DNA from 3 places in the Kitasatospora sp. NPDC056531 genome. Region 3 is predicted to be linked to each of the others. Evidence: riboswitches for the same ligand, from Rfam matches in the RefSeq annotation. Region 3 holds a riboswitch; each other region holds the start of a gene.
What was found. A riboswitch is a leader RNA that binds a small molecule or an ion and turns the genes downstream of it on or off. The one in region 3 is predicted to bind cyclic di-AMP.
Positions count from the first base shown of each region.

Region 1: another riboswitch for cyclic di-AMP. It lies ahead of ACFQ87_RS42400 (CAP domain-containing protein); the one in region 3 lies ahead of ACFQ87_RS04820 (NlpC/P60 family protein).
Region 2: another riboswitch for cyclic di-AMP. It lies ahead of ACFQ87_RS20085 (transglycosylase family protein); the one in region 3 lies ahead of ACFQ87_RS04820 (NlpC/P60 family protein).

Region 1 is NZ_JBHTTU010000153.1:871-3,940, reverse strand. Features, by position in the region: partial or broken gene ACFQ87_RS42405 (IS200/IS605 family accessory protein TnpB-related protein) at 1-1,119, shown strand, start outside; gene ACFQ87_RS42400 (CAP domain-containing protein) at 1,170-2,183, opposite strand; cyclic di-AMP (ydaO/yuaA leader) riboswitch at 2,186-2,354, opposite strand; gene ACFQ87_RS42395 (helix-turn-helix domain-containing protein) at 2,834-3,070, opposite strand, start outside.
Region 2 is NZ_JBHTTU010000022.1:14,750-17,819, forward strand. Features, by position in the region: gene ACFQ87_RS20080 (cytochrome P450) at 120-1,424, shown strand; cyclic di-AMP (ydaO/yuaA leader) riboswitch at 1,635-1,801, shown strand; gene ACFQ87_RS20085 (transglycosylase family protein) at 1,806-2,603, shown strand; gene eno (phosphopyruvate hydratase) at 2,893-3,070, shown strand, end outside.
Region 3 is NZ_JBHTTU010000003.1:4,754-7,823, reverse strand. Features, by position in the region: gene ACFQ87_RS04825 (NlpC/P60 family protein) at 1-849, shown strand, start outside; cyclic di-AMP (ydaO/yuaA leader) riboswitch at 1,188-1,341, shown strand; gene ACFQ87_RS04820 (NlpC/P60 family protein) at 1,352-2,506, shown strand; gene ACFQ87_RS04815 (NlpC/P60 family protein) at 2,734-3,070, shown strand, end outside.

The DNA of each region.
Region 1 (3,070 bases), on a different contig from region 3:
GGGCGGAAGCTGCTGAACACCCGGCACAACCTGGCGGCGGCGAACCTGACCGAGGCCGAGTGGCGGGCGCGGTGGGAGGCGTCCCGCTGGTTCTTGTCCGCCGATGGGGAGTCGGGGAAGCGGTTCGGGAACGAGACGATCCGGGTCACCCCGCAGGGGGAGGTGTCGATCAGGCTGCCCGCGCCGCTCGCCGGGCATGCCAACGCCGCCAGCGGCAGGTACGTCCTTGCCTCGAAGGTGGCGTTCGCGCACCGGGGTACCGAGTGGGCCGACCGGATCGAGGGTAATCGGGCGGTGGCCTACCGCATCCACCTGGACGTGGCCCGGGGCCGCTGGTATCTGGACGCCTCCTGGACCCGGCCCGTGGTGCGGACGATGCCGCTGGAGGCGGCCCGCGCGGCCGGGATGGTCGGGGTGGACACCAACGCCGACCACTTCGCCGCCTGGCACCTCGACGCCCGCGGCAACCCGGTCGGCGAGCCCCGCCGGTTCCGCTACGACCTGACCGGCACCGCCACCCACCGCGACGCCCAGGTCCGCCACGCCATCACCCGGCTCCTGCACTGGGCGAAGCGGTGCGGGGTGAGGGCGATCGGCCTGGAGAACCTGGACTTCACCGCCGAGACCACCCGCGAGAAGCACGGCCGCCGCAAGCGGTTCCGGCAGCTCGTCTCCGGCATCCCCACCGGCCGGCTCCGCGCCCGGCTCGTGTCCATGGCCGCGGAGCTGGACATGGTCATCGTCGCCGTGGACCCCGCCCACACCTCCCAATGGGGCGCGCAGCACTGGCAGAAGCCGCTCGTGACACCCACCCGCCCTACCACCCGGCACGATGCCGCCAGCATCGCGATCGGGCGACGCGCCCTCGGACACCCGATCCGGCGACGGACGGCACCGCCCCACGACGACCGGAGCGATCGTCGTGGGCATCGGACCGTCCAGGCCCCATCGGGCATCCGAGGGCGTGAGGAGACCCGCCGCCCCGTCACGGACCGCGCACACGATGCGCGCCGCCGGACGGGGACCACGAGAACGCGGGCGACCAGTCGGGCATCCACCACCGTTCGGGATGCACGCAGTGATCAGACCTGGGTCCAAGACTCACTCCTGATCACTTAATTGGAACGGTTCGTGGTCAGGGGCCTCGTCCTACGTCCTTGACGGACGGGTCAGTTGGAGAAGTCCTGGGTGAGCCAGACGGTTCCGCTGGCGTCCCGGTGGACGGCGATGCCGATGTGGGTGAACTCGCTGCTGAGGATGTTCTTGCGGTGGCCGTCGTTCGGCGGCGTCTCGTTCAGCATGTCCTGGGTCAGGCTGACCGCCATGGCGGCGATGTCCTGGGCCGAGGTGGAGACCCCGTTGCCGTAGCCTATGTTCTCCCCGACGGCGTTCCACTGGACGCCTGCGGCCGTCTCCCGCGCCCCCAACTCGGCCTCGCCCGGGCACTGGTGGGACATGCCGCAGCCGCCGGCCATCGTCTGGTCGTGGGCCCCGGCGCTGCTGGTCAGCCCCGACGTGATGGTGTAGGCGGGCAGGCCCTGGGCGGCTCGCGCCTGGTTGATCAGTTTGAGGACCTGCTGCACGGCGTCCGAGCTCGAACCGGTCTGCGCGGCCGGGGCGGTGGGGATGGCCGCGGGGGCGGGGGCGTGCGTGGCCGGGGCGGACGGGGACGACGGGGACGACGGCGCGGACGTGTGGGACGCCGGGGTCGGAGCCGGAGCGGAGGGCCGCGCCGAGTGGGAGCCCTGGGGCTCGCCGCCGGGTCGCGCGGCCGCGGATTCCGGAGCGCGGGAGGCCGCGGATTCCGGGGCGCCGGAGGCCGGGGCGCCGGATTCCGGGGCGCCGGAGGCCGGGGCACCGGAGGCCGGGGCACCGGAGGCCGGGGCGGACGGCGACGGTGAGGCTTGCGAGGCTTCGGCCGGGGCCGCAGCGGAGGGCCCCGCGGCGTCCGGGTCGGCCTGGTGGCGGCGCTGACCATCGGAGTCGCTCTGGTGCCGGTGCTGGTGGTGCTCCTGCCACCCGGCGTGGCTCGCGTACGTGTGGGAGCCGGGCGCGGCGGAGGCTCCGCTCGCGCTCAGCAGCGGCAGCATGAGGCCGGCGCCGGCGATCCCGACGGTGGCGGCCAGACGCGGGGTGTGTCTCCGGCGCGCACGGCGATGCCGGCCGGTACCTGAAGTCAGCATGGGGCGTCCCTCTGCGACGCCTGCGAGGTGAGCTGTCGGGTTCGGGCCGTGAGGTAGCCCGGCCGCACGCAGCGGCTTCACCCCTAGCCACACCCGTCTCGTCCGTGAACGGACCGAGCAGGGCGCGGCGAACTACCTGGTTCCCCCGCTCCTGCCCGGTGCACTGCTCGACGTCCGGCCGACCGGTGGACAGGACTCGGCGTCCCGGCGGCAGGGTCCGCAGGTGCGAACAGGTTGCACGCTAGGCAGATCGAGCCGGAAGACACAAGTTCGTATCACGCACATCACATGGACATTCAGCGAAGATCTGATGAAATGCCAAATTAGCTGACAAAGCGCCGCATAAATACCCTAATCGGACAACTCTCCCGGCTGTCGATGCCGGTCGCGACGGCCGCCGCCCGGGGGGCGGGGGCGCACAAGGCAGCTCGCGCGTCACCCCTGCCGATCACGCCTGGTATCTGGAGATCGACGCCCCCGTCCCCATGCCCGAGCCGAAGGAAGAGGGAGAAGGCTGACTTGGAGCTGGCTGGGCAGTGCACCCGGGTCCGCCCTCGCCCGGGCCGGCGCCCACGACTGTGCCGACGCCCTGCTCGCCGACCTCGCCCTCCTCGGCGATCACAGCTCCGAGCCCGCCGAGCACCTGGGACTCAGTCGACGCGGGCGCTGCCGAAGGTGCGGCGGTAGGCGCCGGGGGTGGTGCCGAGGGCGGCGCGGAAGCGGCGGCGCAGGTTGACGGCGGAGGCCAGGCCGACCCGCACGGCGACGGCCTCCACCGGCAGGTCGGTCTGCTCCAGCAGAGCCCGGGCGGCGTCGACGCGCCGGGCCAGCAGCCACTGGCCGGGGCTGGTGCCCAGCTGCTCGGCGAAGCGCCTGGCCAGGGTGCG
Region 2 (3,070 bases), on a different contig from region 3:
TCCACGGACCGTCCACCAGCTGTCCACGGAGCGTTGGCGACCCGCTCGCGCGCCGTTCGCGAAGTGTTGACGGTCGGGAACGGTCAGGACGCGCCCGACCCAGCGGTTACGGTCGACCCATGCCTGCTCAGCCCGACGCCGCCCAGCCCGCCCCGCAGCTCTTCACCTGGGAGTTCGCCGCCGACCCGTACCCGGCCTACGCCTGGCTGCGCGAGCACGCCCCGGTGCACCGCACCAGGCTGCCGAGCGGCGTGGAGGCCTGGCTGGTGACGCGGTACGCGGACGCCCGGCAGGCGCTGGCGGACAGTCGGCTGTCGAAGAACCCGGCGCACCACAGCGAGCAGGCGCACCGCACCGGCCGGGTGGGCATCCCGGGGGAGCGGCAGGCGGACCTGATGACCCACCTGCTGAACATCGACCCGCCGGACCACACCCGGCTGCGCCGGCTGGTGTCCAAGGCGTTCACGCCGCGCCGGGTGGCCGAGTTCGAGCCGCGGGTGCAGCAGCTCACCGACCGGCTGATCGACGGCTTCGCGCAGCGCGGTTCGGCGGACCTGATCCACGAGTTCGCCTTCCCGCTCCCCATCTACGCGATCTGCGACATGCTGGGCGTGCCGGCGGAGGACCAGGACGACTTCCGCGACTGGGCCGGCATGATGCTGCGACACACAAAGCCGGGCCACGGCGGGAGCCAACGCGGCGGCGTGGGACGGGCGGTGAAGCGGATGCGGGCGTACCTGCTGGAGCTGATCCACCGCAAGCGGGCCGACCTCGGTGACGACCTGATCTCCGGTCTGATCAGGGCCAGTGACCACGGCGAGCACCTGACCGAGAACGAGGCGGCCGCGATGGCCTTCATCCTGCTGTTCGCCGGTTTCGAAACGACCGTCAACCTGATCGGCAACGGGACGTACGCGCTGCTGCGCAACCCGGGGCAGCGGGTGCTGCTGCAGGAGTCGGTGGTGCGCGGGGAGACCGCGCTGCTGGAGACCGGGATCGAGGAACTCCTGCGCTACGACGGGCCGGTGGAGCTGGCGACCTGGCGGTTCGCGACCAGGCCGCTGACCATCGGCGGGGTGGACATCCCGGTGGGCGATCCGGTGCTGGTGGTGCTGGCGGCGGCGAACCGCGACCCGGCCCGGTTCGCGGACGAGAACACCCTCGACCTGACCCGGGTCGACAATCCCCACCTGGGGTTCGGGCACGGCATCCACTACTGCATCGGCGCCCCGCTGGCCCGGCTCGAAGGACGCGCCGCGCTGGCCACGCTGCTTTCCCGGCTGCCCGATCTGCGACTGGCCGAAAGCCCGGAGAATCTCCGCTGGCGGGGTGGCCTGATCATGCGTGGATTGCGCGAACTTCCGGTCGAATTCAGTCCCGAGATCCGGTCTCCGCATGCCCTTCCTGAGGCTTCGACACGCTGACGGGACGCCGTTGATGCCCTCCTGACAGCGGGGTGAACACCCATCAATCCGGACAAACAGGCGCAGTTGGTAGGCGATTGATCACATGCCGTAATTCCTGTGTGATGTCGGCGATATGAGCTTGTGATTGGTCTGAGGATCTGTCTAGTCTCCCTGGAGTTCGCAGCTGCGGACCTCGTGCGCGGAACGCCGAATCCTGCCCGCCGCGCCACGGGAAACCGACCAGACCCTTGGGCAGGGGCGGGGGAACCAGGTTTGTTGCCGTCCTCCACGGCTTGGGGTGAAGCCGCCCGAGCGGAACGTCTCCGCGCACGGCGGCCGGGCCACCTCCCGGTCCGAACCCGACAGCTCACCTCGCAGGCGTGCGGAGAGGGACCCTTCATGCTGTTCGTTGGAACTGGCCGTCACCGTCGTCGCACCCAGGCCGAGAAGGCCATCGCCGTCGCCGGTGTGGCCGGCGTCGGACTCGCGATGCCGCTCCTCGCCGCCACCGGCGCCTCCGCCGCCCCGGCCTCCGCCTGGGACTCCGTCGCCCAGTGCGAGAGCGGCGGCGACTGGAGCATCAACACCGGCAACGGCTTCTACGGCGGCCTGCAGTTCACCTCCAGCACCTGGAAGGCGTACGGCGGCACCGCCTACGCGCCGCAGGCCAACCAGGCCAGCAAGGGCCAGCAGATATCGGTCGCCGAGAAGGTGCTGGCCTCCCAGGGCCCGGGCGCCTGGCCGGTCTGCTCCGTCAAGGCGGGCCTGAGCAAGGGCGGCGCCCCGGCCGCGGTCGACACCTCCTCGGACGCCAAGCCGCAGTCCGCCCCCCAGCAGCAGACGCCCAAGCAGCAGACGCCCAAGCAGCAGGCCCCGGAGCAGCAGGCCCCCAAGGCGGACGCGAAGCCCGCCCAGTCGTACGCTCCGAAGCACGCCGCCCCGAAGCAGGCCGAGAAGCCCGCGGAGCAGCCGGTCCAGCAGTACGTTCCGAAGCACGCCGCCCCGCGCGCCGCCCAGCCGGCCCAGGCCGCCCCGGCCGGTCACGACTACACCGTCCACTCCGGTGACACCCTGTCGAGCATCGCCGCCGCCCAGAGCGTGTCCGGCGGCTGGCAGGCGCTGTACGACGGCAACCGCGGCACGGTCGGCGGCGACCCGAACCTGATCATGCCCGGCCAGGTCCTGCACCTCGGCTGAACCGGCCCGTAGGGCCTCGACCGAGACGGTCCGTAGGACCTCGAACAGCACCCCGGGGACGAAGGGGGCCGCACCCGGCCCCCTTCGTCCGCATTCGTCCGCGCCGGGGGGACAAGCTGGGACAAGCAGGTGAACTACCGGTGGGTAGTAGGGCCACACGCTGAGACGGAACCGAGGCCAACGTGGCCCCGGGAGCTCGGGCGGTTAGGCTCTGGTCGTAACGACTCCGCAATCGTCCCGCCGACAGCACCACCGTCAGCCGGACCCTGCTTCCGCAAGGAGATGCCTCGTGCCGTCCATCGATGTCGTCGTAGCCCGTGAGATCCTCGACTCGCGCGGCAACCCCACGGTCGAGGTCGAGGTCGGCCTCGACGACGGCAGCACCGGTCGTGCCGCTGTCCCCTCGGGTGCCTCGACCGGCGCCTTCGAGGCGCTGGAGCTGCGCGACGGTGACAAGAACCGCTACT
Region 3 (3,070 bases):
AACGGCGCCAAGGAGCGGGCCGACCAGCTCCGCAAGCAGGCCGACCAGCTGCAGGACCAGGTGGCCCGCAGCCAGGACCAGATGACCCAGCTGCAGGCGGGCCTGGCCGAGGTGGCGGGCGACCAGTACCGCACCGGCGGCATCGACCCGTCCGTCCAGCTGATGCTCTCCTCCGACCCGTCCGGCTACCTGGAGAAGGCCTCCAGCGTCCAGCAGGCCAGTGCCAGCCAGACCGAGGCGCTCAAGGGCCTGCTCGACCAGCAGCGCCGGCTGGACCAGGAGAAGGCCGAGGCCGCCGCCGTCCTGTCCTCGCTGGACTCCACCACCAAGGACCTGAACCAGGCCAAGTCGGACGTCAACCAGAAGCTGAAGGCCGCCCAGGACCTGCTGAACTCGCTCAGCGCCGCCGACCGCGCCGCGCTGAAGGCCCAGCAGCAGCAGGACGACCGCGCCTCGCGCGGCAGCGCCCGGGTCGACCTCAGCAGCCTGCCGCCGGCCAGCGGCTACGCGGCCGTGGCCGTCGCCAAGGCGATGAGCAAGCAGGGCTCGCCGTACGTCTGGGGCGCCACCGGGTCGAGCACCTTCGACTGCTCGGGCCTGATGGTCTGGTCGTACTCCCAGGCCGGCGTCTCGCTGCCGCGCACCTCGCAGGAGCAGGGCAACGTCGGTACCGCGGTGCCGTCGCTGGACCAGGCCCAGCCGGGCGACCTGGTGATCTACGGCAGCGACCGGCACCACGTCGGGATGTACATCGGCAACGGCATGGTGGTCCACGCGCCGCACACCGGTGACGTGGTGAAGGTGATGAAGGCCGACGCGATGCCGATCAACACGATCCGCCGGGTCTGACGCCCCGACACGCCGGGAAGTCCGGGTTCCGGCCCTGTGATCCGCGCCACCCTCCTATCGGGGGTGGCGCTTCGGGTTTGCCCGTTCCGCGGTCGGCCGGTGAGATCCGATCAGCTTTCCGTGCGGTGGCGATCACCATCGGTCATTTTCACAAAAGAACACGGGCAATCTTTCGTCTTTTTTCTGACAAGGATTTGAACGGATCACGGTTCAGTTACTAGGGTCGTGCCCCGAACCACCGCACTGTCGATCACCCAGCCTGGGTGGCGGCGGTGGTTACCGTCGAGTTCGCGAAACAGCGGGGCAGGTCGAAGCGACTGTCCGACAGGGGAGCCCAGTGGTCGGGGGCGCTGCGGAGCGGAGCCGGGGAACCACGTTCCTCCGGGGTGAATCGACGCCAGGTCGGCCGCTGGAACGGTCGTGAGGCGTCGTAGGGCATGCTTCCGGCCCGAACCCGTCAGCTCACCCGGTAGGCGGCCGTAGGAAGAAGGAGTCCGCCTTCGTGGCGTCCCATCGTCGTCCCAAGCCCGCCAGCCGCGCCCGTGTCTCGATCCTGACCGGTGTCGCCGCGGCAGCCGTTGCCCTCTCCGCGCAGTCCGGCGCGCACGCCGACCCGCAGCCGACCAAGGACCAGGTCAAGGAGCAGGTCGACCAGCTCAACGAGCAGGCCGAGCAGGCGACCGAGAAGTACAACGCCGCCCAGGAGAAGCAGCAGGCCCTGGAGAAGCAGGTCTCCGGCCTGCAGGACCAGGTGGCCCGGCAGCAGGCCCAGGTGACCGACATGCAGGGCGGGCTCGCCGAGATCGCCGGGGAGCAGTACCGCAACGGCGGCATATCCCCGACCGTCCAGCTGATGCTCTCCTCCAGCCCGGACAACTTCCTCAACCAGGCCGGTGCGCTCAACCAGGCCGGTGACACCCAGAAGAACCAGCTGAAGCAGCTCCAGGAGGAGCAGCGCAAGCTCGACCAGGACCGCACCGAGGCCCAGGGCAAGCTCGCCGAGCTGGAGTCCACCACCCAGCAGCTGAAGACCTCCAAGGAGGAGGTCCAGAACAAGCTGAAGGCCGCGCAGGACCTGCTCAACACCCTGACCGAGCAGGAGCGCCAGGCGATCCGTCAGGCCGAGGAGAAGGCCGCGGCCGACGCCAAGGCCCAGGCCGACGCCGCCGCGAAGGCCGCCCAGCAGCAGGCCGCCGCCGACCGCGCCTCGCGCGACAGCAGCCGCACCGACATCGGCTCGGGTTCGGGCTCCTCGGGTTCCGCCACCTCCTCCTCGCCGGTCGCCAAGCCGGCCGCCCCCGGCAGCTCGCACGGTGCCGCCGCGCTGGCCGCCGCAGCGAGCAAGGTCGGCAGCCCGTACGTCTGGGGCGCCACCGGCCCGGGCTCCTTCGACTGCTCCGGCCTGATGGTCTGGGCGTTCAACCAGGTCGGCGTGTCGCTGCCGCGCACCTCGCAGGAGCAGGCCGGCGCCGGCACCCGGATCGGCTCGGACATCTCCCAGGCTCAGCCCGGCGACCTGCTGATCTTCTACAGCGACGCCCACCACGTCGGCATCTACGCGGGCAACGGCCAGGTGCTGCACGCGCCCAAGCCGGGCGCCTCGGTCCGCTACGAGGCGGTCTCCAACATGCCGCTGGCCTCCATCGTGCGGGTCTGATCCCTGCGCAGGCCGTTCCGGGCCCGGTCCTCCACCGCGGAGGGCCGGGCCTGCGGCTTTTCCAGCGGCTCGGGCTGATGTCCGATTAGGGGTCAAATATTCGGGTCGGGAGGGGTTTGGACTCGCTTGCCCGGACTCGCTAACGTCTGCCACCGGACTCCCGCTCGACGGCCGCCCGCTGGGGCGCGGCCGCGGGGCCGCGCCGCAGGATTGGAGCCGCTGCCGCCATGTCCGTGCACCGTCGTTCCCAACTGCTCGCCCGTGCGCTGGTGCTGACCGCGGCCGCCGCCACGGCCCTGGGTGTGACGGTCGGCGGCAGCGCCCAGGCCGCTCCCGGCGCACCGGACGCGCCCGACCGCAGTGACGTCAAGGCGCAGGTCGAGCGGCTGTACGACGAGGCCGAGCAGGCGTCCGAGAAGTGCAACGCCGCGCAGGAGGCGCAGAAGCGGCTCCAGGCCGAGACCACGCTCCTGCAGGGCGAGGTCGCCGCCGGCCAGGACCAGCTCAACCAGCTGCGCGGGGACCTCGCGACCGTGGCCGCGGCCGAGTACCGCGGTGGCGGGA